DNA from 4 places in the Mesorhizobium sp. WSM4809 genome. Region 3 is predicted to be linked to each of the others. Evidence: riboswitches for the same ligand, from Rfam matches in the RefSeq annotation. Region 3 holds a riboswitch; each other region holds the start of a gene.
What was found. Region 3 has a riboswitch for cobalamin ahead of AC0L24_RS17875 (DUF1636 family protein). Riboswitches for the same ligand answer to the same signal wherever they lie in the genome.

Region 1 (7,405 bases), on a different contig from region 3:
CGACGAGCCGCTTTCGAACCTTGATGCGGCGCTGCGAGTCGCCACCCGCATCGAAATCGCCAAGCTCAAGGAATCGATGCCCAACACGACCATGATCTACGTCACCCACGACCAGGTCGAGGCGATGACGCTCGCCGACCGCATCGTGGTGCTCAAGGACGGCCATATCGAGCAGGTCGGCACGCCGATGGACCTCTACAAGAAGCCCGGCAATCTGTTCGTTGCGCAATTCATCGGCTCGCCGGCCATGAATATCCTGCCCGCAACCATCGACAAATCAGGCAATCCGACCGTCGTCAGCCATGTCGGCGGACGCAAGGCAACCGTGCCGATCGCGACGCCGGCTTCGGCGAAGGGCGCTGCGGTTAGTTTCGGCGTGCGGCCGGAGGACCTGATCATCGCCAGCGGCGCGGACTATCTGTTCGAGGGGACGGTCGACTATGTCGAGCAGCTCGGCGAGGTTCAGCTGGTCTATGTCGACATCGGTCGCGCCGACCTCCCGCTGGTGACCAAGCTGCCCGGCAATGTTGAGGTCAAGCGCGGTTCGACATTGCGGCTGAGCGCCAATGGCGAGGACCTGCATCTCTTCGACGCTGACGGACGGTCGTTTGCCCTTCATGAGGCTGAAGCGAAGGCGGCCTGAGGCAGAACCGCGTCTTGGACAAAAAAGAGCAGCGGGCCAGGCCCGCCGCTCTTTTTTTGAAGATCAGCTTCGACTGTTAACGGCCGAAGAGATTCCGGTCGCTGCCCTGAGGAGCGGACTTCTCTACGTCGCCCGACGAATTGAGCAGCTTCTCGACGAGGCCACCGCTGTTGCGGACCGAGTTCGTATGCGCGCTGTCAACCGAAGTAACCGCAGGCTGGTTGGCGCCGTTGGAGCCAAAGTTGTCGCTGCCGGCGAAGGCACTGCCGGTGATGGCCAGAACGGCGGCGGCAGCAATAAGGATCTTGTTCATTTTAGTCTCCTGAATTCTGGATTTCGCCAGACGGCAGACACAGCTGCCGTCGCTTGCGAAATTGGTTTTAGCGACCGAAGAGGTTACGGTCGCTGCCCTGAGCGGGTGTCTGGGCAGCCGGTTCCGAGGTCTTGGTGGAAGCCGTGTACGACTGGTCCACAGCGGCGGCAGGCTGGTTGGCGCCGTTCGAACCGTAGTTGTCGCTGCCCGCGAAAGCGCTGCCGGAGATGGCCAGAACGGCGGCGGCAGCAATGAGGATCTTGTTCATCTTAAATACTCCTGAATGTCTGAATTTCGAATGTCTGAATTTCGAATGTCTGAATTTCGCCAGGGCAGCGGGCGAGCCCGCCGTCGACTGGGAATCGGCTGTTAGTTGTTGCCGAAGAGGTTGTGGTCAGCACCCTGGGCAGGCGCCTGAGCAGCCGGTTCCGACTTCTTGGTCGAAGCGGTGTACGAGCTGTCGACAGCAGTGGCTGCCGCGGCGTTCGAACCGTAGTGGTCGCTACCAGCGAAGGCGCTGCCGGAAATGGCCAGAAGGGCTGCGGCAGTGAGAATGATCTTTTTCATTTTTGTACTCCAGTATCGTCTTTTTCCGTCCGTCTAGCGGCGTGTCTTGGAAATGAAATCGCGTCGTTCGGACAGCCCCGATGTGGGAGGGCAACCCCGCCTTTTCCAATCACGAAGTTGTTCCGTGTGGACCATGAATCCACACCTTGAAATTGTGCCAGGGGAATCTAGAGAGGCATTTTTCCTCTCTATATCAGCATGTTAAGTTTAACCATCCGATGGATCACTGACTGTTTCAAAGGCCCGGCGTTCACACCGTCCTGCACGCACCGTCAACAGAAACGAACCGTTCGGTTCGATTTTAGGTCAAGCTAATAGTCACTTTTCGAAACCGTTAACCTTTTTTGACCCCGCCAAGGGTCGGATTCGGGAAGATCGCAGCCGGCAAGTGGCCGCCCGGGAGGCGGGATTTCGGCCCCAGACGATCTGCGGTGACGTTTCGCATGCCGTGTCGCGCCGCATGGATACGATGTCGTTTTCATGCCGACGGCGCGCCAGCGATCGTGGTTAGATCATACCCATCTCAGGTGCCGCTTCGTGACGACGAGGCGGAGAATTGGGAAGCCGGTCAGAATCCGGCGCTGCCCCCGCAACGGTGGTGGAGTTCAAGTCGCAACGGGAGACCACTGGGCAACTGCCTGGGAAGGTGTCGCGATGGTCCGCAAGGACAACTCCAGAGCCCGGAAACCAGCCCGAGATTTTTAGACTCGACTGATCGCGGTGGGCGGTCAAGAGGTGGATAGCGCATGTCCGGCACCTAGCCGGCCTGGGTTTCAATCCTTCCTCCATCACCACCAGTTCAGTCCTTAGAAACGAGGACAGGACATGGATACCCGCAACGACATGCTGAGGCTCCTGAAGGGGCGCCGGCAAGGCTTTTCGCTGGAGCAGCCCTTCTACACCGATCCAGACTACTTCAAGCTCGACATGGAGCTGATCTGGTATCGCGACTGGCTGTTCATCGGCCATGATTGCGAACTGCCGAAGCCGGGCAGCTACATCACCGTGCAGATCGGCGACTATCCGGTCGTCCTTGTCCGCGACCAGCAAGGCAAGATCAACGCCTTCCACAATTCCTGCCGCCATCGCGGCAGCCGCGTGTGCAACGCGGAAAAGGGTACGGCGGCAAAGCTCGTCTGCCCCTATCATCAGTGGACCTATGAGCTGGACGGCCGCCTGCTGTTTGCCCGCCAGATGGCCGACGGTTTCGACAAGAGTGATTTCGGCCTGAAGCCGGTCGCCTGCGAGAGCGTCGGCGGCTACATCTTCATCTGCCTGGCCAAGGAGCCGGCGGATTTCGCGCCGATGCGGGCGATGATCGAACCTTATCTTTTGCCGCACCGTTTGCGTGAGGCAAAGATCGCCTTTGAGAGCACGATCATCGAGAAGGGCAACTGGAAGCTGGTCTGGGAAAACAACCGCGAGTGCTACCACTGCGTCGCCAATCACCCCGAACTGTGCAAGACCTTCCCCGAGGCTCCGACCGTGACCGGCGTCCAAGGCGCCGACAGCGACCCTGAAATGGTCGCGCACTGGGCCAGATGCGAGGCATCAGGCTTGCCGAGCAAATTCCGCATCGATCCGGCAGGGCAGTACCGCGCCACCCGCGCGCCGCTGCTGCGCGATGCCGTCAGCTACACCATGACGGGAAAACGGGCGGTGAAGAAGAACCTGTCCGACAGCGTTTCAACCGACCGCATCGGCTCCTTGCTGCTTTATCATTATCCGACAACCTGGAACCATATCCTCGGCGACCATGCCGTCACCTTCCGCGTGCTGCCGATCAGTGCCACGGAAACCGCGGTGACGACGAAATGGCTCGTCCACAAGGATGCGGTCGAAGGCGTCGACTACGACCTCGCTGAGCTCACCCATGTCTGGACCGAGACCAACGACCAGGACCGCCGCATCGTCGAGGAAAACGCCTTCGGCATCCTGTCGCCGGCCTACGAACCAGGCCCCTATTCGGAGCTGCATGAGGGCGGCGTGATCCAGTTCGTCGAGTGGTACGCGTCGTTCATCGGGCCGCGCCTTGCCGAAGGCGGCCGGCCGGCCCTGCGCAGCGTCGCCTAGCTCAGGGGACAAGAGGATGAATGCGATGACGGACCTTGGCCTCTATCGCCATCTCGACCAGATGACGCCCTGGAACGACCGGCTGCAGGTGCTGGAAGTGATCGGCGTCAGCGACGAAGCGCCGGACGTGAAGACCTTCACCTTCCGCTCCGACAACCAGACCTGGTTCCGCTACAAGCCGGGCCAGTTCGTGACGCTGGAACTGCCGACATCGGACGGGCCGCTGATGCGCACCTACACGCTGTCGTCCTCGCCGTCGCGGCCGTTCTCGATCGCGGTGACGGTCAAGGCACAGGCGGGCAGCACCGGTACGCGCTGGATGTTCGACCATCTGACGCCCGGTTCGCACGTCAAGGCCTACGGGCCGACCGGCGACTTCTCGCTGCATAGCCACCCGGCGGCCAAATATCTGTTCATTTCGGCGGGCTCCGGCGTGACGCCGATGATGTCGATGCTGCGCTGGTTGAACGACTGTGCGCCATGGACAGATGTCGGCTTCGTCAACTGTGCGCGCCGCCCGGAAGAGATCATTTTCCGCAAGGAACTCGAGCTGCTCGGCAGCCGCATGCCCGGCCTGTCGCTCGGCTTCATGATCGAAGAGCGGTCGAGCCGCGAGGGCTGGTTCGGCCATATGGGCCGCATCGACGCGATCCGGCTGCCATTGCTGGCGCCCGATTTCCGCGAGCGCGAGATTTTCTGCTGCGGCCCCGATCCCTTCATGCGCGCCGTGCGCGGCATGCTGGACGCCGCCGGCTTCGACATGGCGAAATACCATCAGGAAAGCTTTGCTGCGCCTGCCGTGGAGGAAATCCCGGCGCCGTTCTCGCCGCCGGCGGAAGACGGCGTGGCTGCTGCTGTCGAGGCCGTCACACCAATCCGGTTCTCGCTTTCCGATGTCGATGCCGAATGCGTCGCCGGCCAGACCGTGCTGCAGACGGCACGCGCCTCTGGGGTGCGGATTCCCGCCGCCTGCGAGTTCGGCCTGTGCGGCACCTGCAAGGTAAGGAAGGTCGCCGGCGATGTCGAGATGAGTCACAATGGCGGCATCCTCGATCACGAAATCGAGGACGGCTTTATCCTCGCCTGTTGCTCGAAGCCGCTTTCTGCGCTTGAAATCGAAGCGTGACCGGCTGCGCTCGCCCCCAAGCCTGCGCCATCTTGCCAAAAACCCTGCAAATGGTTAGACGCCTGCAACGGTGGGGTTGACCGTAAGGCCCGAAGATCATCTCCGCGGCCTGCTCGGCGGGGAGCAAACATGCGACAATCCGGCATCTATGCCATTGCCAGCAAGGATATCGTCTTTGAATCCTTCGACGGCGAAGCCGTCGTTCTTGACCTGACCACGGGCAAATATTTCGGCTTCTCTGATTCAGGCAGCAGACTTTGGGATGCACTGTCGTCCGGCGTGCCTGCCTCCGAACTGGTCGGCGCCACGACCGGCATTGGCGCCCTCGATGCCGCCGCGATTGACGGCTTTGTTTCACAATTGCTCGAATTCGGTTTGCTGGCGGCCGTAACCGATGGCGTGGCAAGACCGGCTCCAAGCGAATTGCTGGCTCAGCTCGCCGCTGCCAGAGAGCCCCTCAAGGTCGACATCCATGACGATCTCGCCGATCTCATTGTCGTCGATCCCATCCACGAGGTCGAGGAGCCCCTCGGCTGGCCCGCGGTGAAGCAGGCCAACTGAAGCGCCCATCAGGTTCTCGTTGCCGGACAGCTCCGGAACAGGCAGACCCATGCCGAACGTCACTCTCGAAAACTTGGTTGACTACGCACGCCATGTCCTGGCGCAAGCAGAGAGCAGCGCCGCGCATTATCCGCTGACCTGCAAGGTGGGCTTGCCGCATCTGGATCTGACCGCGCATGTCAGCGCCGGCGCATTGGCGGATGCCATCGCTCATGGCTTTGTCCCTGCTCCGGGCAACCGAACGCCTGCCGATATCTGCCGCGTCTTCGTCGCACATCCCGGCATAGACGGCATCGCGGCACCGGTCAGTTGGGGCCAGGGGCCCTTCACGCAGCATGGCTTCGCCACCCGGCTGGCGGAGGCCGGATTGCGCGGCAACCATTTTCACGACCTGGATTTCTGGCAGTTCTATGATCCGCAACGTCGCGTTGGGGTGCAGTTGATGGCTTCGGCCGATGCCTTTCCACCGTGGGAGCCGGGAGCGCCGCTGCGCCCCTTCCTCCATTGGGAATATGCGGCGCGCGGCATGCGCCTTGCCCATGCCGGCACGCTCGGGGCCAATGGCAAGGGCGTGCTGTTGGCCGGCGCGGGCGGGGCCGGGAAATCCGGAACCGTCGCCGCCGGCCTCCTCAACGGACTGGACAGCGTCGGCGACGACTATGTGCTGGTCGACCTCTCCAACGGGGTGACTGCCCGCCCACTGTTTTCAACACTCAAACAGGATCCCCAGGGGTTCGTTCGGCTTGGGCTGAAGCATCGGCTGAAAGCGCATGGTCCGCTCAACTGGCAAGGCAAGCATGCTTTTCACATTGATGACATCGCGCCTCGGCCGGTGCCCGAAACTCTGGACATCATCGCGCTGCTGGTGCCACATATCGGCGGAGGCGAGGCAAGTTCGATCGTGCCGGTGTCGCGCAGGGATGCCATGATTGCCTTGGCGCCGTCGGGCATAGCGCAGATGCCGGGCGAGCGGGAGAGCGGCTTTCGCTTCTTCAGCGACCTGACCCGCCTGCTGCCGTGCTATCGTCTGTCGCTGGGGACGCAGCCACAGGAGATAGCCGGTACGATTGCCGACTTTCTCACGCGGGGCGCTTCGTGAAACTGAGCGTGATAATGCCCGTCTACAACCGTGAGCGCTATGTCGTTTCGGCATTGCGCTCGCTGGTGCGGCAGCGGGACGCCGCCGATCTCGACATCATCGTCATCGACGACGGCTCGACCGACGGCTCTGCTGAGGCCGTGCGCTCGATGATGCGCGAAAACCCCTGCATCCGACTGTCCCAGCAATCCAACATGGGCGTGGCCAAGGCGCGCAACGCCGGGCTGCGGCAACTGCCGCCGGATGCGGAGTTCGTTTCGTTTCTGGATTCTGACGACATCTCGCTGGCCGGACGGTTCAAGAAGGACCTTGCACGCTTCAGAGCAGACCCCGGACTCGAGCTGACCTATTCGCTGATGACGCTGGTCGAGCGGATTGACGATGAGCGGCTGAAACCGGCAGCCGACAGCCGCACGATGACGCTTCGGGGAATTTCGCTGAGCGCCGCCGTGTTCAGCAGAGGGCTTGTCGACAGGACGGGCGAGTTCGATGAGGATTTCGAGCAGGCTGAGGATACCGACTATCTGCTGCGCGTTTTCGAGGCGGGACCGAACTACGAATTGTTGGACGCGGTCGCGATCTACTACCGACGCCATGCCGGAAATGTCACCAAGGAACATAGCGGCAGGGTCCGCAACCACTTGCGTGCAATCCACAAGTCGATGCGGCGGCGCAAGGCCGATCCGTCACGGCGAGAGGTCCAGGGCATCTTCGAATTGAAGAGTCCCACCGATTGGCGGATGCTATGATGCTCGACACAATCAAGTCGGATCAGCCAAGCCCGCAACGCTGCCGGAGACGCCCATGAAGCTGAGCGTCATCATGCCCGTCTACAATCGCGAACAATTCGTTGGCCTCGCGCTGCGCTCGCTGCTCAGGCAGCGCGAAGACATCGATCTCGACATCATCGTCATCGACGATGGGTCGACCGATGGTTCGGCAGCCGTCGTACGGTCGTTGATCGACGAGGCCCCGTGCATTCGTCTTTTCCAGCAGATCAATGGCGGGGTCACCAAAGCGCGC
Region 2 (7,405 bases), on a different contig from region 3:
GTCACGCTGGTACCTTCTTTCTAGACCGCTTCTCGGGCGTCGAGACCTCAGGCTCTTTCGGTTTGCGGCCGAGTCCCATTGTCTTGGCCAACGCAGAGCGCGCAGCCGAGTAGTTCGACGCGACCATGGGATAGTCTGATGGCAGACCCCATTTGGCGCGATATTCGTTGGGGGTCAGCCCGTAATGGGTCGCCAGATGACGCTTTAACGATTTGAATTTCTTGCCGTCCTCAAGGGAGACAATGTAGTCCGGTGTCACCGATTTCCTGATCGGGACGGCCGGCGTCAACACCGTCGGCTCTTGTGCCGAGACGCGACCGGATGCCGTGCGTTTCAAAGCTTCGTGCACTTGGCCGATCAGGGTAGACAGTTCGCCCACCGGCACGGGATTGTTGGAAACATAGGCTGAGACAACATCCGCGGTAAGGTCGATGAGGTTGTTGGCGTTTTCAAAGTCTTCTTCTGGCATGAAACTCTCCGGTGGATTGGTCTGCGGAGCGGTCGCTTCTAGGGGTGATTTCCGATGAAAGCAACAAATCTCCCGACAGGATTGTTCATTGCTCGTCCAGGACCGAGGCCTATAGCGCCACTCCACGCTGTCGTGTCACTAATCTGCGCGGTAATCGCTGTCCATAACTGCGCCGGTATCCGCCGTTCAGCCCCGATCGCGTCGGTCTGAATTGCAAAGAAGGACGCAGAAAGCTTGTAGACCTGAGCCGTGCATGCGCCGGGGGCAGAAACTTTGCCGCATGAAACAGGTGGGCGTTGCGGCAGCATGTGGAGACGGGCAACGGAACCGACCAACCCTCAGGCGCACAAACAGCGATTGCGCGCGCCCACCATTGGAACCGTCATCGCGCGAGGAATCGCAAACACTGTTCCGCCGCTCGATTCTCTTGGTCGGCAGGCACCATTCCCTTGATCCGCTGATCTAGCGCAGGGCGTTCCCGGGCCGCATGTGGAGAATGGTTTCCGTGCACATCGTAAGGACTCCATTTATGAAAATTCTATTTCCTGCGATAGCTGTTGCGCTGGTCGCAGCCACGGCTTTTGCTGCGCAGTCCATTCCACCAGACCTCAGAGAAACGGCACTGGCCATCTTCAAGCCCTTGCCATCGATACCGGAAGTCACCAACAACCCGAGCACGCCGGAGAAGATTGCCCTCGGCAAGGCCCTGTTCTTCGATCCACGCCTCTCGTCCTCAGGCGTCTTCTCGTGCAACTCGTGCCACAACCTGGCCACCGGGGGCGACGACAATCGTGAAACTTCGATTGGCCATGGTTGGCAGAAGGGGCAGCGCAACGCGCCGACGGTGTTTAACTCTGTCTTCAACAAATCGCAGTTCTGGGACGGTCGCGCCGAAGACCTGAAAGCTCAGGCCAAAGGGCCGATACAGGCCGGTGCCGAGATGGCCAACACACCGCACCAAGTGGTCGAGACGTTCAAATCGATGCCGCAATATGTGGAGTGGTTCCGTTCAGCTTTCCCGCGGGGGGCCGAACCCATCACCTTCGATAACCTAGCCATCGCACTCGCAGATTATGAGGCGACGCTGGTCACGCCCGCCCCCTTCGACGCCTATCTCAATGGCGATGACACCGCCATCGGCCCAGAAGCGAAACAGGGCCTGGCCCTTTTCATCGAAAAGGGCTGCTCATCCTGCCATTCCGGTGTCAATCTTGGTGGGGACGGTTATTATCCATTCGGCCTCGTTGAGAAGCCTAGCGCCGACATTCTCCCCGAGAACGACAAGGGACGATTTGCCGTCACCAATTTACCAGAGGATTCCTATGTCTTCCGCGTGCCGTCGCTGCGCAATGTAGCAATCACCGCGCCATACTTTCATTCGGGCAAGGTCTGGGACCTGGGCAAGGCGGTCGCGATCATGGGCACCACCCAGCTTGGCCAAGAGCTGACCCAAATCGAAATCGATCGGATCGTTGCCTACCTTCATTCGCTGACCGGAAAGCGACCGGAGATCACATATCCCATCTTGCCGCCTGAAACGCCCAGGACACCTCGGCCTCGATCCTAGGCATGGGGGAAGAAGACGATCACGTCGGGGCCGTCACCATTTGTTGCCCGATTTGGGCGACCTGCCACGAGCGTGGTCGGATTGGGCCGCGATACCCCCACGGTTGAGCGGCGCACGTTGGAGGGGTGCCATTGCGTTGCACCAGCCATGCTCCCGCGCGAGGAGATCGTCGGCAGGCGAAGGTGTCCCGTCACCACCTTCGCAAAATCACGCCGGCCGTCGCCCTACCAGTCCATCACCACCTTGCCCGAACTGCCGCTGCGCATTGCATCGAAGCCGGCCTGGAAATCGTCGATGCCGATGCGGTGCGTGATCAGACCCGAAACATCGAGCGGACCCTGCACCAGCGCGATCATCTTGTACCAGGTTTCGAACATCTCGCGGCCGTAGATGCCCTTGAGATGCAGCATCTTGAAGATGACCTTGTTCCAGTCGATCTCGAAGCCGGTCGGGGCGATGCCCAGAATGGCGATCTTGCCGCCATTGTTCATGGTGTCGATCATGTCGCGGAAGGCCGGTGCGGCGCCCGACATTTCAAGGCCGACGTCAAAACCCTCGGTCATGCCGAGCGCCGGCATGACATCGCGCAGCTTTTCCTTGGACGCGTCGACGACATGCTGGACGCCGAGCTTTTTCGCCAGCGCCAGCCGCACCGGATTGATGTCGGTGATGACCACTTTTCGCGCGCCGACGCATTGGGCGACGAGCGCGCCCATGATGCCGATCGGCCCGGCGCCGGTCACCAGCACATCTTCGCCAACCAGATCGAAGGAGAGTGCGGTGTGGACGGCATTGCCCAGCGGGTCGAAGATCGCGGCGATCTCGTCGGGCACATCATCGGGGATCGGCACGACATTGTGCTGCGGGATCGCCAGATACTCGCCGAAGGCGCCAGGACGGTTGACGCCGACGCCGAGCGTGTTGCGGCACAGATGCCCTCGCCCGGCGCGACAGTTGCGGCAATGGCCGCAGACGATGTGGCCTTCGCCCGATACACGCTGGCCGACCTTGTATTCGGTGACCGCTGCGCCGAAATCGGCAACGGTGCCGACGAATTCATGGCCCGTCACCATCGGCACCGGCACCGTCTTTTGCGCCCACTGGTCCCAATTGTAGATGTGCACGTCGGTGCCGCAGATCGCCGTCTTCTTGATCTTGATCAGCACGTCGTTGGGGCCGATCTCCGGCACCGGCACCTCTTCCATCCAGACGCCCGGTTCGGCCTTGGCCTTCACCAGCGCCTTCATCATGTTAGACATACAGGTGCTCCTTACAACTTGGTTGGTTCCACTCCTCCCGACTGCTCGGGTAGCCTGCATGACGAAAGATAGGCTCGGGGAGCAGCTGTGTTTCTTGGACCGATCGTAATGTCCACGGGGGCGTTTGTGTCGAAGCAACACACCACCGCGAGCCGTGCGCGCGTGAAAAGCTCTGTCCCAGCGAACTTCAGCAGGAGCGGAGCACACGCCGTGCCAGATGCAGCCGGCTTCAATTCAAGCGATGAGGAATGGTCGCAGCTTGCGGCTGAGCGGTATGGCTATTTTGTCGTCCGACACATGCGACGCAGTCAATCGACACCGACGCTCTTGATGGGTCGACCTCGCCGCCGATATCTCGATAGTGCCGGTGCACGGGGGGCATCGTTCGCCCTCGGTGAAGTGTCTGTTGACCGCTGGCTGTGTGAGAGGCAGAAGCTCACGGACAAAACCGCCTTCCTCTATTTCGTGGTCGAAATCATCCGTCCTCGGACCAGAATCGGCGTCCCAAATCCTGCCCCGCCGCTCAGCCGTCCAGCGGCCTTCGGCTGGACGACAAGGTTGGACTCGCAAGCGTCGACCGACCTCTTCGCGGCTTTTCGATGCCGTCCTTTCCATCTTAAATTATCCGCGAGGCCCGCTGGTCACATATTTGACGGTTACAGTGGCTCAGCGGCCTGCGACTGCACTTCCTCCCGCAGCGCGCAGGCTGCGGCGACCATGTTGATGAGGGCAGGGCGGACCTCTTCCCATTTCCTTGTTTTGAGGCCGCAGTCCGGATTCACCCACAGTTGGCCGTCCGACAGTCGCTCGCGAGCAAGTTGGGCGAGATGCAAAATCTCGCCGATCTCGGGGACACGTGGCGAGTGAATGTCGTAGACGCCGGGACCGATTTCGTTCGGATGTTTCGACTTGGTGAAGGCCTCCAGCAGTTCCATTTTGGAGCGCGACGTCTCGATTGAAATCACGTCGGCGTTCAGTTCAGCGATCGAGTCGATGATCTCATTGAACTCCGAATAGCACATGTGGGTGTGAATTTGGGTCGCGTCCTCTACACCCGTCGAGGCGAGCCGGAAGCATTCGACAGCCCAGCCGAGATAATGTTTCCAATCGGACTTTCGCAGGGGCAAGCCTTCGCGAAACGCGGCCTCATCGATCTGGATCACCCTTGCGCCAGCTTTCTCGAGGTCGGCCACTTCATCGCGGATGGCGAGTGCGATCTGGCGGCAGACCTCGGCGCGGGGTACGTCGTCGCGCACAAAACCCAGTTAAGAATCGTCACTGGGCCAGTGAGCATGCCCTTCACCGGCTTTTTCGTCAGCGACTGGGCAAATTGCCACCAGAGAACCGTCATCGGATTGGGCCGCGATACGTCGCCGAAGATAATGGGAGGGCGCACGAGCCGGGAGCCGTAACTTTGCACCCAGCCATGCTGGGTGAAGGCGAGGCCGGACAACTGCTCGCCGAAATGCTGCACCATATCGTTGCGTTCGAACTCGCCATGTACCAGCACGTCGAGCCCGATCTCCTCCTGCCAACGAACGGCGCCCTCAGTCTCTTTCTTCAGGAAGGTCAAGGTAGTCGATATAGCTCAGCCGACCCTTCGCATGAGCGGAGCGTGCCCTGCGCACCTCGGGCGTCTGCGGGAAGGACCCGATGGTCGTCGTCGGGAACAGCGGCAGGGCGAGCGTGTCAGCCTGGACTCTCGAGCGCTTGGCAAATGCGCTCTTTCGTTGCTTCATGGCGCCGTCAATGCTGCTGACGCGCCCGCGGACGAGCGGATTATGGCCTTTGTCGACATTGCGCGCGCGGCGGCCGCCTCATCAGAAGCCTTCAGCCCGCCTGTTACGGCCTCCCTGCCTTCGGACAAGGCTTGGGCCCTGGCCGGTCCGCAACCCGCGGTGTCGCCCTGCGTCCCGCGCGCCATCGCGAAGTAGATGTCGAGCGGGACCTCGCCGCCCGTCCAGCCGTAACGAGCTGGGACGGCGCCGACCATTGCTGCGGTGTCGAGCACATGGTCATACAGTGAGAAATCGTTCGACGGAATTTTCGACACGCCGCGGTCGTGCTGTTCGCTCCAGCTGGCGGCACGCAACGCCTTCGCCGTCGCCAGAAGGTTGGCAGCAGAAGATTTTCCGGACCAGTAGCTTTCGAGCGCGAATTTCAGTTCTCGCCGGCGACCGATACGCGGCACGCCAAGCGTTGCTATGGGAACTTGCTGGGAGACATTCATTCCATACCCCGATGGTGGGGCGGGGAAAAGGAAGGCGCTAGCAGGCCGGCATCAACGCCGAGCTGCCGCGGCCACCAGACACCCCGCCCGTGGACGTTGTTAGCCGTGGCAGGTCTTGCGGGTCACAGCCTCTGCCCCGTCTTCCCGGGGCAGTTCGCCCCAGTGACATTGATGGGTTTGGCTCGCCGCTTACAGCAGGGGCAGCGCCAGCATTGCACCGGCTTCCCACTTAGCTCCGCTACGGCAGCGCCTTGCGGTGCAGCCCACTTTCTTGTCAATGCCGTATAAAGAAATGTTTATGTGTTTATGTGGATTGTTCGCTTGCGGCTTGTTTCCATGTCCCCGTAGAGCTGAGCCTTCTGAGCGACTTTCCGGTGTGTGCAGACTGTGGCTCGCCCCTCGGGCAATCTGCCTCTTGTACGATCCCGTCTCAAAACGACTTCGTCAAAGGGCGCGTGTTGGCCATTCATCATCGGGCGGCAGTACTGGCCCGAAGTGCGACAACGTTCCTGAGCCTCAACAATCAGGAATTTTGAGAAAAACCGGCATGCTTCTCGGACTGGTACGTTCGATTTACACGCGCTTGTCTGGACAGCCTGCACAACGGAAGGTGGGCAATACGTGGCCGAGATGCTGCCCTACAACAGCCCCGCCTGCTCAGCCTCGCGGCGCAGATTCTGCCGGGGCCTCGGGCCGATCTGCTGGATCACCAATCCGGCGGCCAGCGAGCCAAGGTCGCCGCAGGTCTGCAGGTCACGGCCTTGCGTGTAGCCGTGCAGGAAGCCGGCGGCATAGAGATCGCCGGCGCCCGTCGTGTCGACCAGCTCCTTTATGGCCGTCGCTTGGATGACCACGGTCTCGTCGCCGCGCACGATGACCGAGCCTTTTTCCGAGCGCGTCACGGCTGCGATCTTGCAGTCCTTGCGGATCTGGGCGAGCGCCTGGTCGAAGGACGAGGTCTGGTAGAGCGACTTGATCTCATGGCTGTTGGCGAAGACGATGTCGACGGTGCCCGAGCGCATCAGGTCGAGGAACTCGTCGCGGTAGCGGTCGACGCAAAACGAATCCGACAAGGTCATCGACACTTCGCGGCCCGCCGCGTGCGCCAGCTTGGCCGTCTGCCGGATCGCCTCCTTGGCCCGCGGCGGATCCCACAAATAACCCTCGAAATAGGTGACCTTGGCGCCCGACGCCTTGTCGGCCTCGACATCCTCCGGCCCGAGCTCGACGCAAGCGCCGAGATAGGTGTTCATCGAGCGCTCGCCGTCGGGGGTGACGAAGATCATCGAGCGTGCCGTCTGCGGCTCGCCCTGAAGCGGCTTGGTGTCGAAGGCGACGCCCTGGGCATGGATGTCATGCGCATAGATCTCACCCAGCGCGTCGTTGGAGACCTTGCCGAAGAAGGCGGCGCGGCCCCCGAAGGAGGCAACGCCGGCCGCCGTGTTGCCGGCGCTGCCGCCGGACGCCTCGATCGCTGGGCCCATGCGGCTGTAGAGCAGTTCGGCGCGCTTAGTGTCGATGAGGTTCATCGCGCCCTTGATGATGCCGTTGGTCTCGAGGAATTCCTCGTCGCACTGGGCGATGATGTCGACAATGGCATTGCCGATGCAAAGCACGTCATGATCCGGCATCAAAATCTCCGCCAAAAACCCGAGCCGGCTTCTTGCCACGCCTTAGCGGGTGTTTCTTACGAGTGTGGAATCGGTCGCTCTATGCCGACGCGTCCAATACCGGCGCCTCACGCGGCTGCCGGTCCTGCCTCACGCAACAGCTCGTCAGCTCTGTCCGTCTTTTCCCAGCTGAACTCCGGCTCTTCGCGGCCGAAGTGTCCGTATGTCGCGGTCTTGCGGTAAATCGGCCGTAAGAGATCAAGCGCCTTG
Region 3 (7,405 bases):
GCGGCGCAGATCGGGATGGCCCGAAAACAGCACGCCGTAGAGATCATAGGTCTCGCGCTCGAACCAGTCGGCACCGGGAAAGACGCCGGTGATCGATGGCACCATGGTTTCCTCGTCGGCCTGCACCTTGATGCGGATGCGCACATTCTGCTTCGGCGACAGGAGATGGTAGACGACGTCGAAGCGCTTGGCCCGCGACGGATAGTCGGCGCCGCAGACGTCGATGATCGAGATGAACTGGCAGCGCGCATCGTCGCGCAGGAAGGTCATGACCTCTACCAGATCGCGCGGCTCGACGCGGATGGTGAGTTCGCCATAGGCGATATCAGCCTCGTTCACGCGGCCGATCAGCTTCTCGCCGAGATAGTTCGACAGTTCGCTCAGGGATGCGGTCATGGATTTACCGTTCGATCGTGCCGGTGCGGCGGATCTTCTTCTGCAAGAGAAGAATGCCGTAGAGCAGCGCTTCGGCGCTCGGCGGGCAGCCGGGCACATAGATATCGACGGGCACGATGCGGTCGCAGCCGCGCACCACCGAATAGGAGTAGTGGTAGTAGCCGCCGCCATTGGCGCAGGAGCCCATCGAGATGACGTAGCGCGGTTCCGGCATCTGGTCGTAGACCTTGCGCAGCGCCGGCGCCATCTTGTTGGTCAGCGTGCCGGCGACGATCATGATGTCGGACTGGCGCGGGGACGCGCGCGGCGCGACGCCGAACCGCTCCGAATCATAGCGCGGCATCGAGGTGTGGATCATCTCGACCGCGCAGCAAGCGAGGCCGAACGTCATGAACATCAGCGACCCGCTGCGCGCCCAGGTGATGAGCGCCTCGGTCGAAGTGACCAGAAAGCCCTTGTCGGCCAACTCGTTGTTGATCTCAAGGAAGAAGGGATCGTCCTCCCCCACCGGCCTGCCGGTGTTGGGATCGATAATACCCTTGGGCTTCGGCGCGACGAGGGTGCCTGAACTGTCGTTCAATCCCATTCCAGCGCTCCTTTTTTCCATTCATAGGCAAAGCCGATGGTCAGCACCGCCAAAAACACCATCATCGACCAGAAACCGAGCATGCCGATCTTCGAAAACGACACCGCCCACGGAAACAGGAAGGCCACTTCCAGGTCGAAGATGATGAACAGGATCGACACCAGGTAGAAACGGATGTCGAACTTCATGCGCGCGTCGTCGAACGAGTTGAAACCGCACTCGTAGGCGGAAAGCTTTTCGGGATCGGAATTGCGGTAGGCCACCAGGAAGGGCGCGGCCAGCAGCGCCAGGCCGACAACCAGCGCCACGCCTATGAACAGGACGATGGGCAGGTATGAGCTCAAGAGTGCGTTCATGCTCGGCTTTCCGTTGGCGCAATCCACTTTGATTACAGCACCGGACCCTAATGCGGAAGCGTGACAGTTTAACCGCTGAACCGTTTTAAGGGCCTATGCTGCAACGCGGCGAGGGTTAGCGCAGCACTTCCAGCGAAGCAAGTCAAACCTTGTTCAAAACACCGACCTGGACGGCATATCGCGGCAAACTGGTCCGATCCGCTCCTGTTTGATTTCCTTCGCTTTTTACTCCACTTTTCTCTCCTGACATGGATGCCGCCAAAACCCTGCTAGCATGGGTTGGAATCAGCCATTCGACCCTCGGTCAAAACACTTCAAAGTGATGCCTGCATGAAGGAAAAGATCTCGCTCCCCACGGCCCGTCGCATCGCGCTTGCCGCCCAGGGGTTTCTCGATCCCCGCCCGACCGGCACGCCCGACCGCCGGCATTTTGCCCGCACCCTCTCCCGCACCGGCCTGCTGCAGATCGATTCCGTTAGCGCGGTGGTGCGCGCTCATTATATGCCACTCTATTCGCGCCTTGGCCCCTACCCGTTCTCGCTGCTCGACAATGCCGCGGTGACACGCAAGCGCACGGTTTTCGAATACTGGGCGCATGAGGCTTCCTTCCTGCCGGTGGAGACGTACCCGCTGATGCGCTGGCGCATGCAGCGCGCCGAGCGCGGCGAGGAAATGTATCTGGGGCTCGCCAAATGGGGCCGCGAACATGCCGCCTATATCGAGGAGATCTACCGCCAGGTCGCCGAGCGCGGCCCGATCGCCGCTTCCGCGCTCGAAGGCCAGAAAGGCTCGGGCGGCTGGTGGGGCTGGAGCCACGCCAAGCATGCCTTCGAATGGCTGTTCTGGGCCGGACGCATCACCACGGCGCACCGTCGCGGTTTCGAGCGCTTCTATGATCTGCCCGAGCGCGTGCTGCCGCAGGCGGTCCTCGATCTGCCGGTGCCGACGCCTGAGGACGCGCACCGCGAATTGCTGCGCATTTCCGCCCGCGCCCACGGCGTGGCGACTTCAGGCGATTTGCGCGATTATTTTCGGCTTTCGCCGGCGGACATGAAGGGCCGGCTGGAGGAGCTCGTCGAAACAGGCGAATTGCTGCCGGTGCGTGTCGAAGGCTGGGACAAGCCGGCCTATCTTCACCGGGACGCCCGCCTGCCGCGCAAAGTCGAGGCCCGCGCCCTGCTGGCGCCCTTCGATCCGGTCGTCTTCGAACGATCGCGCACCGAGCGGCTGTTCGATTTCCATTACCGCATCGAGATCTACACGCCTGCCGACAAGCGGCAATACGGCTATTATGTCCTGCCGTTCCTGCTCGGCGACAGGATCGTGGCACGCGTCGACCTCAAGGCCGACCGTCCGGCCAGCATACTGCGGGTCCATGCGGCCTATGCCGAGCCGGGTGCGCCGCCTGAAACCGCTGCAGAACTGTTCGAGGAATTGAAGCAGATGCAGGGCTGGCTTGGTCTTGAGCGCATGGAAGTGACCCCGGCCGGCGATTTGGGTCCGGCGCTGGCCGACATCGCCATGTCGTAAGCTCGCGTTGACACCGCCGCCCGCAAAAGCCTAAATCCGGGTCAGATGGTCTCTTGCCCGCAACGGCAAGAGCTAAGAGGGAATGCGGTGCGGGGCAAAATCCCAAATCCGCGGCTGTCCCCGCAACTGTAAGCGAAGAGCCAAGGCCGAAAGCCACTGGGAGTTCCCGGGAAGGCGGCTACCCAAGGCGATGACCCGCGAGCCAGGAGACCTGCCGTCTGCGACTTTAGAATCCGATCGCCCGGCGGGTTTCCGGGCAAGGAGCCCGATCTTTGGACCACGACAGCAGTTTTTCGGCTGGCACAGCGGATATTTCGTCCGGCCATGATGATGCCTTGGCCGGCGTCACCATCATCGTCTGCGCCTCCTGTCGCGATGAGACCGGCTCCGACGCTCATCCCCGCGCCGGCGAATTGCTGGCGGAGGATACGCGCCGCGCCGCATCCGGCGACGACATCCGCATCCGCAGCGTCGAATGCCTTGGCAATTGCAAGCGGCGCCTCAGCGCCGCCATCCTGCGCGACGGCTGCTGGAGCTATGTCTTTGGCGACCTGACCGAGACCAGCGGCGCCGACCTCGTCACGGGCGCCAAGCTTTTCGCCACCTCGACCGACGGTCTCATTCCCTGGCGTGGCCGCCCCGATAGCCTGAAGCGCGGCCTCGTTGCCCGCATCCCTCCCCTCGACCTGCTGAAGGACTGACCATGACTGCCCCAGATTCGTCTGCGAACCTCTCCCGCGTTCCCTGCACCGTCGTCACCGGCTTCCTCGGCGCCGGCAAGACGACGCTGGTCCGCCATCTCCTGGAAAACGCCGGCGGCAAGCGCATAGCCATCATCGTCAACGAATTCGGCGACATCGGCATCGACGGCGAGATCCTGAAGGGCTGCGGCATCGACACCTGCCCGGAGGAAAACATCGTCGAACTGGCCAATGGCTGCATCTGCTGCACCGTCGCCGATGATTTCGTCCCGGCGCTTGACAAGATCCTGTCGCTGACGCCGAGGGTCGACCACATCCTGATCGAGACTTCGGGCCTGGCGCTGCCCAAGCCGCTGGTCCAGGCCTTTCAGTGGCCGAGCGTGAAAAGCCGGGTGACTGTCGACGGCGTCATCGCCGTGGTCGACGGGCCGGCCTTGGCCGAAGGCCGCGTCGCCAACGACATGGATGCTCTGCAGGCGCAGCGCGCCGGGGACGAGACGCTCGACCACGACGACCCGGTGGAAGAACTGTTCGAGGATCAGATCGCCTGCGCCGACCTGATCATCCTGTCGAAAAGCGACCTGATGGACGCAGCCGGCACCGCCCGCGCCAACGCCATCATCAACGAACACTCCGCCCGCGCCGTGAAGATCGTGCCGACGTCGCATGGCAAGGTCGATCCCTCGGTGCTGCTCGGGCTCGGTCTGGCCGTCGAGGACGACATCGAGAACCGCAAGTCCCATCATGACGGCGCGTTCGACCACGAGCATGACGACTTCGACACCTTCATCGTCGACATTGCCTCGATCGCCAATCCGGACGAGCTGGCAAAGCGCGTCGCCACCGTCGCAGAAGAAGAGAACGTGCTGCGCGTAAAAGGCTTCGTCGAAGTCGGCGGCAAGCCGATGCGGCTCTTGCTGCAGGCCGTCGGGCCGCGCGTCAATCATTACTATGACCGCGCCTGGACCGCGCAGGACGACCGCCGCTCGCGTCTCGTCGTCATCGGCCTGAAGGGGCTGAACCGCCCGGCGATCGAGCGTATACTCGCCGGCTGATTTCGGACACGGGTCGCGATGCACATCCTCACCACGACATCCGCCTCGCTCGACGACCTCGCCGAGCCGGTCGATCTGCGGCAGACGCCGGCGGATATCGTGGCCCTGTCCTTCACCGACAGCGATCTCGCCGGACTGGCAGCCGCCTGGAAGGCCGATGCCGGCCGCCGGCCCTCGATGCGGCTGGCCGCCCTGCGTGACCTGCGCCATCCCATGTCCGTCGACCTCTGGGTCGACAGCGTCGCCCGCCACGCCAAGATCATCCTGGTGCGCATCCTCGGCGGCTACGACTGGTGGCGCTACGGCTGCGACCAGCTCGCCTCGACTGCCCGCGAACGCGGCATAAAGCTGGCACTGCTGCCCGGCGAATGCCGCGACGAGGATCTGCGCCTGATCGAAGCCTCGACGTTGCCGCGCGAAGAGTTGGACGGCCTGCTCGACTATTTCCGCGAGGGCGGCCCGGCGAATATGAGCGCGCTGGTGCGGAGATTGGCGCGGCTGGCGGGGTCGGATGCGCCTTTCGTCGAACCGGTCGCCGTGCCCAAAGCTGGCTACTACGAACCCGGCCGCGGCGTCGTCCCCCTCCCCCTCGAGGGGAGGGTCCGGCCGCAGGCCGGGGGTGGGGTCCTCTCCGAGGCGCGCCGACTCAAAGAAACGCCGCGTCCGGTCGTACCGACCCCACCCGGCCCTGCGGGCCACCCTCCCCTCGAGGGGGAGGGAAAGGTCGTGCCTATCCTGTTCTACCGCTCGATGCTGCTGGCCGCCGATGTCGCGCCAATCGACGCACTTTTTGAAGCTCTGCGACAGCGCGGCATCAACCCGGTCCCAATCTTCGTCTCCAGCCTCAAGGACCCGGCATCCCTGGCCTTCGTGGAAACAGCACTCGCCTCACTGAAACCCGCCGCCATCGTCACCGCTACCGCTTTCGCGTCCGGTGCCGAACCGGGCAATGAGACCTTGTTCGACCGCGCCGGCGTGCCGGTCTTCCAGGTCATCGTCGCCACCACCCGCCGCGACATCTGGGAGAACAACCAGCGCGGCCTGGCGCCCGCCGACCTTGCCATGCATGTCGTGCTGCCCGAGCTCGACGGCCGCATCCTGGCCGGCGCCATTTCCTTCAAGGGCGAGAGCGAGATCGATCCAGCACTTGGCCACCGCGCTTTCGCCAACCGGCCGGAACCGGATCGCGTGGCGCAAGTGGCTGACCGCATCGCGGCCTTCATCCGGTTGCGGGAGACGCCCCGGGCCAAGCGCAAGCTGGCGATCCTGATGCCGGATTATCCCAGCGCCCCCGGCCGCACCGGCTATGCCGTCGGCCTCGACGTGCCGTCCAGCGTGCTGGCCATTCTGCAGGACCTGCGGGATCAGGGCTACGGGGTTGAGGGGATTCCGGAGACGCCGCGTGAGTTGCTGGGTATGTTGGAAACGGGCGAGCACGGGCTGGCCTTCCAGGATTACATGGCCTTCTCGACCGAATTGCCGACTGCGGCAATTGCTGCAGTCGAAGCCGCTTGGGGGAAGGTGGAAGATGAGACGGGTCTGCGCGAGGCGCCCCCCTCTGTCCTGCCGGACATCTCCCCCTCAAGGGGGGAGATTGCGCTGTCATTACCGGTTTCGCCAATCTCCAATGTTGCAGGAGAGGGCGGAGCGTCAAAACTGCCAATCTCCCCCCTTGAGGGGGAGATGTCCGGCAGGACAGAGGGGGGCGCCTCGCGCCGAAGCTTCCCCTTCCGCGCCGCGACCTTCGGCAACATCACCGTAGCACTCGCCCCGGATCGCGGCCGCTCCGCCGACCGCCGCACCGACTACCACGATCCGACGCTCCCCCCACGTCATGCGCTGATCGCCTTCGGCCTGTGGCTGCGCAAGTCGCTCCGCGTCCATGCGCTGGTGCATGTCGGTGCACACGGCACGCTGGAATGGCTGCCGGGCAAAACCGTTGCTCTGTCGGAAAACTGCTTTCCCGAGATCGTCACGGGTCCCTTGCCCGTCATCTATCCCTTCATCGTCTCCAACCCAGGCGAAGCGGCGCAAGCCAAGCGCCGCATCGCCGCCGTCACCCTTGGCCATCTGCCACCGCCGCTGACCGGCGCCGGGCTTGACGAAAACCAGAACAAGCTCGAGCGGCTGGTCGACGAATATGCCCAGGCCGACGGGCTCGACCGCCGCCGCCGCGACCGTCTGGCGAAACTGATCGTCGACACCGCACAAAAGACCGGTCTCGCCTCCGACGCGGGCGTCGCCGGGACCGACGCTCCGGACGAAGCGCTGCGCCGCATCGACGCCTGGCTCTGCGACCTCAAGGATTTCGCCATCAAGGACGGGCTGCATATCTATGGCTGCGCGCCCGACGACGAGCCCGACGCCATGCGGCGACAAAGCGCTGACGCCGAGAAAGCGGCGCTGCTCGCCGCGCTCGATGGCCGCCACGTCAAGGCCGGCCCGGCCGGCGCGCCCGCGCGGGGTCGCTCGGACGTTCTGCCCACCGGCCGCAACCTGTTCACCTCGGACCCACGCACCATGCCGACGCCGACCGCCTATGATCTGGGCAAGGCAGCGGCGGAGGAAGTGGTGCGCGGCTACATGCAGTCGCATGGCGACTGGCCGCGCTCGCTGGTCATCGACCTGTGGGGCTCGGCCTCACTGCGCACCGGCGGCGAGGAGATCGCGCAAGGATTGGCTCTGATGGGCTGCCGGCCGCAATGGGATTCGGCGACCGGCCGCATCACCGGCATCGAGGTATTGCCGCCGGCCACGCTCGGAAGGCCGCGCGTCGATGTC
Region 4 (7,405 bases), on a different contig from region 3:
ACTGGCTGGTCGGCAATCCGACCGGCTGGCAGCTCGCCTCGGCCTTGTGGATCGGTTCGGTCGGCCTGCTCATTCTCGGCCTGCAACCTGTGCTGCTCGGCGCCCTTTACACTGAGGGCCATGTCAGCGGCGACGAACTGGCGCTGGTCGCCACAGCCGAGATGATCGCCATTGCCATCGGTTCGGCTGTCGTGGCGATGCTGCTTTCGGCGCACCACATGCGCTGGAAAAGTGCCGTCCTTCTGCTGCTGCTGGCGCTCGCCCATGTGTGGACGGCCTATGCCGCGAGTGCCAGCACGCTAATTGCGGCCCGCGCCCTGGCTGGGCTCGCCGAGGGCGGTCTGGTCGCCATCGCCACCGAACTGAACGCCCGCTCGCGGCGCGCCGAGCGCATCGGCGGCTATTTCGTCACCATGCAGACGCTGGCGCAATGCGCGCTCGCCTTGTTGCTGGCGCTTTATGTCATCCCGGCCGCAGGATCGGCGGGCGGCTTCATCGTTCTTGCCGTCGTCTGCGTCGCGTCGCTGGTGGTCGCCTTCACTGTTCCCGGTGACTATGCCGACCTGCCCAAGGAGGAGAACCTGGTCAATGTGCTGACGCTTCCCTCGACGACCGCGCTGCTGTCGGTCTTCTGCTATTTCATGTTCTTCGGCGCGGTCTGGGCCTTTCTGGAACCGCTTGGCGCACAGTATGGCATCGATGGCCGCACCGTCGGCCTGATCGTCTCGGCCAGCCTCGCCGTGCAGGTCCTGGGTGCTATGACGGCCACCGTGTTCGAGGCGCGCATCGATTATCGCCTTGCCATCGCGGCGATCGGCGTCGTCGCGCTTGTCAGCTCCCTGGTTCTTGCCAGTAGCCCTGGCCTGACAACGTTCTGGGTCGCTGCCTTGGCCATGGGCTTTATCCTGCTGTTCATCGTGCCCTACCAGATCCGTCTGGCGATCACCGCCGACGAGACGCGCACCGCTGTGCTGCTGGTGCCGGCAGCCCAGCTTTTCGGCCTGGCGATCGGACCGATCGCGGCGTCGCTGCTCATCGATGGCAAGGATTTCCGGCCAGTTCCGGAATTCGCCGCCGCCAGCGCGGTGGCCAGCGTGGCGCTGCTCGGTCTCTTCGTCCTTGTGTCGCGTCACCGTCGTGCGGTTGCCTGAGCGGGGAGGTGGCATGTCAAACATTTGGAGCAACTGGTCGGGCTTTGTAAGCGCCGAGCCCAAGCTGATCGCCAGCCCCGGCGACGCCGGTGAACTCGGTGATCTCGTCCGGACCGCGCCTGGCCCCGTGCGCGTCGCCGGTGCCGGTCATTCCTTCACGCCGCTGGTGAAATCGCAGGGCACGATCCTGTCCCTGGAGAGGCTGGAAGGGCTGGTCTCGCAAGACGTGCAAAAACATCAGGCGCGGGTGCGGGCAGGGACCCGGCTCGGCCCGCTGATGCACATCCTGCAAGGCATTGGCCAGGGCCTGCCCAACATGGGCGACATCGACCGCCAGGCGATCGGCGGCGCGCTGGGCACCGCCACGCACGGCTCCGGACCGACGCTCGGCGCCTATCACACGCAGCTGGAGACGGTGCAGATCGTCGACGGGCTCGGCAAGGTCCGCGACTTCAAGCAGGCAGGGGATCAGGACATGATCCATGCCATCGGTGTCGCGCTCGGCGCTTTCGGCGTGCTCACCGAAGTGACGCTGAACAACATCGCGACCTACCGGTTGCGCCGCCGCAAATATGTGCTGCCGATCACTGAGATGCTGCGCGACTTCGAGGCGATGATGGCCGCGCATCGCTCGGCCGAATTCTACTACATTCCGTTCTCCGGCTATGCGCAGTTCATCGCCAGCGATTTCAGCGACGCCGCACCCACCGCACGGCCGCCGGAAGAGGACGAGGCGGGTTTGAGGACGCTGCGCAGGCTGCGCACTTCACTTGCCTGGCTGCCATCGCTGCGTGGCCGCCTGATCCGTTCGGCGGCCGCCAGATTTCCCGCCGAGGACTACGTGCAGGACTGGCTCAACGTCTATGCCAGCGACCGGCAGACCAAGTTCAACGAGATGGAATATCATTTGCCGTTCGAGGAGGGGCCGAAGGCGCTGGCCGAGATCATCGAGCTGACTGAGAAGCGTTTTCCCGAGGTCTATTTCCCGATGGAGGTGCGCTCGGTCGCGCCGGACCAGTTCTGGCTTTCGCCATTCTACAACAGGCTGACCTGCTCCATCGCCATCCACCATGATGCAGCGAACGATCCTCTGCCGTTCATGCGGGCGGCAGAGCCGATCTTCCGCAGATATGGCGGCAGGCCGCATTGGGGCAAGATGCACAGCCTGAAAGCGGCGGATCTGAAAAAGCTCTATCCGCGCTGGGACGACGCCATGGCGGTGCGCCGCGACGTCGATCCGCAAAACCGCTTCGTCTCGCCCTATATGGCCGGCTTGTTCGGCATCGAATGATGACCACCTATTTTTCCACCCTCTCGGATGCGCTGAAGGAAGCCGGCATCTTCCAACCCTGCCTGCTGCTCGATCGCGACCGGCTGGACAGCAACATTGCCCTGGTGAAGGGGAGAGTGGATCCCGGCCTGGCCGTGCGGCTGGTCGACAAATCGCTCGCCTGCATGCCGCTGCTTGCGTATATTGCCAAGGCGCTTGGCAGTGAGCGCTTCATGACCTTCCACCCGCCGATCAGCGAGGCGGTGCTGAAGGCGTTCCCGGATGCCGATCTGCTCTACGGCAAGCCGATGCCGATCGGCGCGGCAAGGGCGGCGCTGGTGAAAGCCGATACCGACTGGTCGCGTGTCTGCTGGCTGATCGACAGCGAGGAGAGACTGGCGGAATATGGCGCCCTCGCTGGCGAACTCGGCATCGGCCTGCGCATCGCTTTCGAGATCGATGTCGGGCTGCATCGCGGCGGTTTTGCTGATCCCGCAGCCTTGTCGAAGGCGTTGAGCGCGTTGCCGGCCCGGCTGCATTGCGAAGGCGTCATGGCCTACGAGGCGCATGCGCCGCTCATCCCCGGCCTTTTCGGCGGACCGGCAAAGGCATTGACCAAGGCGTCGGCGCAGGCTGCGGCATTCGTCGCCTGTCTCGGCGCCGACCAGCGCCGCATCCTGAATATCGGCGGCAGCAAGACCGCGCTGCTTCATCATGGCGGCGCGGCCAATGAGGTCTCGATGGGCTCGGCCTTTGTGCTGCCCAGCGATTTCGATACGCCCGGTCTCGACGGCTTCCAGCCGGCGGCCTTCATCGCCGCCCCGATCCTGAAAATGGTCGAGCCGATGCTGCCCGGCCCGCCGGCCGTCACCCGCCTGCTGCAGGCGCTCGGCCGGTTCCCGCGCAAGGGTTGCTACCTCTATGGCGGCAAGTGGATGGCCGAGCCGGTCTTCCCAGAAGGCATGAAGGCAAACGGGCTGCTCGGCCTGTCCTCCAACCAGCAATTCATGGGCTTGCCCGCCGACGCGACCGCAAAGCCCGGCGACTACGCGTTTCTAAGGCCGACGCAGAGTGAAGCCGTGCTGCAGCAGTTCGGGTCGATCGCGGTGTTTTCCGGCGGCCGGATCGCCGATCGCTGGCCGGCGTTGCCGATGGCCTGACCGACTACGCCTTCACCGGTATCCAGATCTCCAGCCCGCCCTTGCCGCTGCGCGGGTCGAATTCGGGGCCGTAGCGTTCGAATTCCGGCGCGTCCGCGATCTCATGCCCGGAGGCCGGCAGCCATTTGTTCCAGATCGTATTGACCGTCCGGCGGATGGTCGAGATGTGTTCGCGGTGGGCAAAGACCGCATATTTCTGCGCCGGCACCCGCACCCGGTAGAAGTCCCTGGGCAGGTCGGAGAAGTCAGACACTTCGACGCCGGCGATGTAGTCGAAATTGCCGGCATCGTCGCCGTTGACGCAGACGCCATAGGCGACGTCGCCGGTCTCGCCCGGAATGTTGCCGATATAGGGGCCGAAGCGCTGCCACTGCATCGGGATGGCGGCGCTGGTTTCGCAGCTGTAGCGTTCGCCGAGGCCGGCGATCAGGAACGGCCGGCTGGTCTCGAAACGCGGCGGTTCGAGATTGGTGAGGAGGGACTGGTCCATCAGGATCGGCTCCACGAGGTCGAGCTTGTCGAGTGTGCCCTGCGCGCGCACCAGTTCCGGCGTGGTGCCGAACTGATCGCGGAAGGCGCGGGTGAACGCCTCATGCGAGTTGTAGCCGGCGTCGAGCGCGACGGCGAGGATGTCGGGCGCCCCGCCCGCCAGCTTGCGCGCCGCCTCGGTCAGCCGGCGTGAGCGCATGTAGCCCATCACCGACCGGCCGGTGGCGGCGCCGAAGGCGCGCGTCACATGAAAACGCGACACGCCGCTGCTTTGCGCGACATCATCAAGCGAGATCGCCTCCGGCAGATGGCTTTCGACGAACCACAGCGCTTTCTCGGTCGGGTCCATTTTCTCCTCGCATTGGCCGGATCATCCTGCCGTTTCCTGGCACGGCCAGTTTGATCGAAATTGCGCATCCCGTGCAATCTGCCCCGACGCCGGTCGCCATCCGGCCAACCGCCCCATGAGCTTTCGCTTGACAGCGACCGGCGTCATCTCTTAGGTATGTTATATTATTACATAAAGAGAGCATGCGATGCCTGTTTCCGTTAGCTGGCCCACCACTCCGTCCGAGAAATCCATTGCGAAGCGATCGGCGCAAATCTACGCTGAAGCGGTGATGGTCCCCGAGTCGAAAGGCGAGGGGTGAAAAGGGAACGCGGTGAGGCCTGCTCAGGTCGAGACCGTGGCTGCCCCCGCAACTGTAAGCGGCGAGCAAAATCCGTGAATGCCACTGGCCGGCAAGGCTGGGAAGGCTGGATGGCGCAACGACCCGTGAGCCAGGAGACCTGCCATCACTGAGTTGACCGGACGGGGTGTGCCGGGAGGAAACGCGAATCCCGGTCTTGTCGGCCGGTTCGCCAGCTTCCTTCCGTCGCCAGTTTTGGAAAGTGACGGAAAGTTGGACGGCTCCATCCATCGCATCGTCGTATATACGCTTTGCCGTCCCGGCAAGCCGGCGGGCAGCAGCCGATGACCGTAGCGCTTCTCGAAGCCCGTGACCTCTGCGTCACGGCGAATGGGCGGGATCTGGTTCAGGCGGTCAGCTTCTCGGTGGCCGCCGGCGATCGCCTTGCCATCATCGGTCCCAACGGCGCCGGCAAGACGACGCTGCTGCGCATGCTGTCGGGCATGCTGCGGCCGAGCTCCGGCGAGGTGAAGCTCGGCGGGCGCCGCCTGGACAGGATTTCAGCCGCCGAACGGGCGCTGCACATTGCCGTGGTCGGCCAGACCGACCAGCCCGATCCGCGGCTGGCGGTGATCGACTATGTCGAGCTTGGCCGGGTTCCGCACGCCGGGCTGCGGCGCAGGAGCGAGGAGCGCGAGATCGTCGTCGATGCACTGCGCCGGACCGGCCTGCTGCCGCTATTTGGCCGCACCATCGGCTCGCTGTCGGGCGGCGAGCGCCAGCGCGCCCAACTTGCGCGCGCCATCGCCCAGCAGCCAAAAATCCTGTTCCTCGACGAGCCGACCAACCATCTCGACCCGCGTGCCCGCGGCGAACTGCTCGACCTCGTGGCAGGCTTCGAGATGACGGTGATCGCGGTGCTGCACGATCTGGCGCTGGTGGCACCGTTCGCCACCAGGGTGGCGGTGATGAACCATGCCCGTCTGCAAGCGCTCGCCGCACCGCGCGAAGCGCTGACCCAAAAGCTGATCCGCGAGATTTTCGGCATCGATGTGCTGCGTCTGCGCCATCCGACCGAAGACCGCGAACTGACGGTGTTCGATGTGCCGAACCGTGCCGCGCCGCCGACGTGATTGAAGCCATTTCGTAGTCGACCCAATCCCATCCACAAGGAGCAAACCCGTGAAACGCCTGGCCTTTTCGCTTGTCTTCTCGCTGCTGGCCTCGACAGCCCTGGCCTTCCCGGTCACGGTCGACAGCTGCGGCAAGCCGCTGACCTTCGATGCGCCGCCGAAGCGCGCCGTCATCCAGGATCTCAACATGGCCGAGATGGCTTTCGCGCTGAAACTGCAGCCGTCGATCGTCGGCCTGACCGGCATCACCGGATGGTACAAGGTGGGTCCCGAATTCAAGGCCGAGCAGGGTTCGATCCCGGAACTGGCGCCGAAATATCCGACGCTCGAAAACCTCGTCGCGGTCGAGCCGGATTTCTTCTTCGCCGGCTGGTATTATGGCATGAAGCCGGGCGGCGAGGTGACACCCGATACGCTTGCCCCGCACGGCATCAAGACGCTGGTGCTGACGGAAAGCTGCGTGCATCTCGACAAGAGCCGTCCAGCCGCCTCGATGGACCTGCTCTATGGCGACGTCGAAAAGCTGGGCAAGATCTTCGGCAAGGAGGCCGAGGCGGAGAAGCTTGTTGCCGGCTGGAAGACGCGGCTCGCCGACATCACCGCCAAGGTCGGCAACGGCAAGGCAACGCGAGTGTTTCTCTATGATTCCGGCGAGGACAAGCCCTTCACCGCAGGCAAGTTCGCCATCCCCAGCGCCATGATATCAGCCGCCGGCGGCGACAACATCATGGCCGACATGGACACCAGCTGGGGCAACACGGACTGGGAAACGGTGGCGTCGCGCAATCCGCAATTCCTCATCCTGCTCGATTACCAGGACGGCGGCGGCTACAGGAAACTGCTTGATTTCCTGAAGTCCCACCCGGCGATGAAAGAAACGGACGCGGTCAAGAACGAGCGCTTCGTCGCCCTGCGCTATGCCGAGCTGACGCCCGGACCCGCCAATATCGAAGCGATCGACAAAATCGCCAAGGCCATGCATCCGGAAGCGTTTTGATGCCTGTCGCCCAAAAGTGCGCAGCGGTTTTGGGGCAACGACATGCATGAGCAAAAGATCCTGGAAGTGCGTCGCACGCGTCCTGACAGACACGACGCATTTCCAGGTTTGCGCCATCCGGCATTCGCGCTGGCCATGCTGGTAGGGGCGGCGGCGATCGCCGCTCTTGCTTTGCTGTCGATCGCCTATGGCTCGACGTTGATCCCGTTGGCCGACGTCGTTGCCTCGCTTGGCCGTGCGATTGGCTTCAGCGGGCACGACGTGGCCGGGCCGGTAGGCAAGATCGTCGTCGACCTGCGGCTGCCGCGCACGGTCCTGGCCATCTGCGTCGGGGCCGGTCTCGGCGTCGTCGGTGCGCTGCTGCAGACGGTGACCCGCAACGACCTTGCCGATCCGTTCCTGTTCGGCCTGTCGTCGGGCGCCGCCGCCGGTGCCGTTTCCGTCATCACCGTTTTCGGAGACAGTTTCGGCATCTGGACATTGCCGGTCGCGGCCTTCACCGGCGGCATATTGGCTGCCGGTGTCGTCCTGCTGCTGGTTGCGCGGGTGAGGGGGCAAGGCCCGGAGCGGCTGATC

Region 1: it holds a riboswitch for cobalamin, as region 3 does, so the genes downstream of both, AC0L24_RS16130 (aromatic ring-hydroxylating oxygenase subunit alpha) here and AC0L24_RS17875 (DUF1636 family protein) in region 3, are expected to answer to the same signal.
Region 2: it holds a riboswitch for cobalamin, as region 3 does, so the genes downstream of both, metE (5-methyltetrahydropteroyltriglutamate--homocysteine S-methyltransferase) here and AC0L24_RS17875 (DUF1636 family protein) in region 3, are expected to answer to the same signal.
Region 4: it holds a riboswitch for cobalamin, as region 3 does, so the genes downstream of both, AC0L24_RS25015 (ABC transporter ATP-binding protein) here and AC0L24_RS17875 (DUF1636 family protein) in region 3, are expected to answer to the same signal.

Annotation. Positions count from the first base shown of each region.
Region 1 covers NZ_JBVVQW010000005.1:443,354-450,758, reverse strand. The annotation lists gene AC0L24_RS16150 (ABC transporter ATP-binding protein) at 1-643, shown strand, start outside; gene AC0L24_RS16145 (DUF680 domain-containing protein) at 720-956, opposite strand; gene AC0L24_RS16140 (DUF680 domain-containing protein) at 1,024-1,224, opposite strand; gene AC0L24_RS16135 (DUF680 domain-containing protein) at 1,326-1,523, opposite strand; cobalamin riboswitch at 2,032-2,233, shown strand; gene AC0L24_RS16130 (aromatic ring-hydroxylating oxygenase subunit alpha) at 2,349-3,596, shown strand; gene AC0L24_RS16125 (FAD-binding oxidoreductase) at 3,622-4,722, shown strand; gene AC0L24_RS16120 (PqqD family protein) at 4,852-5,283, shown strand; gene AC0L24_RS16115 (serine kinase) at 5,333-6,382, shown strand; gene AC0L24_RS16110 (glycosyltransferase family 2 protein) at 6,397-7,131, shown strand; gene AC0L24_RS16105 (glycosyltransferase family 2 protein) at 7,187-7,405, shown strand, end outside.
Region 2 covers NZ_JBVVQW010000026.1:33,146-40,550, forward strand. The annotation lists gene AC0L24_RS31780 (Ros/MucR family transcriptional regulator) at 2-469, opposite strand; gene AC0L24_RS31785 (cytochrome-c peroxidase) at 999-2,036, shown strand; gene tdh (L-threonine 3-dehydrogenase) at 2,261-3,295, opposite strand; partial or broken gene metE (5-methyltetrahydropteroyltriglutamate--homocysteine S-methyltransferase) at 3,952-5,501, opposite strand; cobalamin riboswitch at 5,616-5,794, opposite strand; gene AC0L24_RS31800 (adenosine kinase) at 6,164-7,156, opposite strand; gene metK (methionine adenosyltransferase) at 7,264-7,405, opposite strand, start outside.
Region 3 covers NZ_JBVVQW010000006.1:266,055-273,459, forward strand. The annotation lists gene AC0L24_RS17855 (NADH-quinone oxidoreductase subunit C) at 1-396, opposite strand, end outside; gene AC0L24_RS17860 (NuoB/complex I 20 kDa subunit family protein) at 401-982, opposite strand; gene AC0L24_RS17865 (NADH-quinone oxidoreductase subunit A) at 973-1,338, opposite strand; gene AC0L24_RS17870 (winged helix-turn-helix domain-containing protein) at 1,669-2,868, shown strand; cobalamin riboswitch at 2,898-3,101, shown strand; gene AC0L24_RS17875 (DUF1636 family protein) at 3,141-3,569, shown strand; gene cobW (cobalamin biosynthesis protein CobW) at 3,572-4,624, shown strand; gene AC0L24_RS17885 (cobaltochelatase subunit CobN) at 4,643-7,405, shown strand, end outside.
Region 4 covers NZ_JBVVQW010000012.1:144,654-152,058, reverse strand. The annotation lists gene AC0L24_RS25035 (MFS transporter) at 1-1,151, shown strand, start outside; gene AC0L24_RS25030 (D-arabinono-1,4-lactone oxidase) at 1,165-2,442, shown strand; gene AC0L24_RS25025 (alanine racemase) at 2,442-3,581, shown strand; gene AC0L24_RS25020 (AraC family transcriptional regulator) at 3,586-4,419, opposite strand; cobalamin riboswitch at 4,675-4,881, shown strand; gene AC0L24_RS25015 (ABC transporter ATP-binding protein) at 5,044-5,832, shown strand; gene AC0L24_RS25010 (ABC transporter substrate-binding protein) at 5,882-6,829, shown strand; gene AC0L24_RS25005 (FecCD family ABC transporter permease) at 6,965-7,405, shown strand, end outside.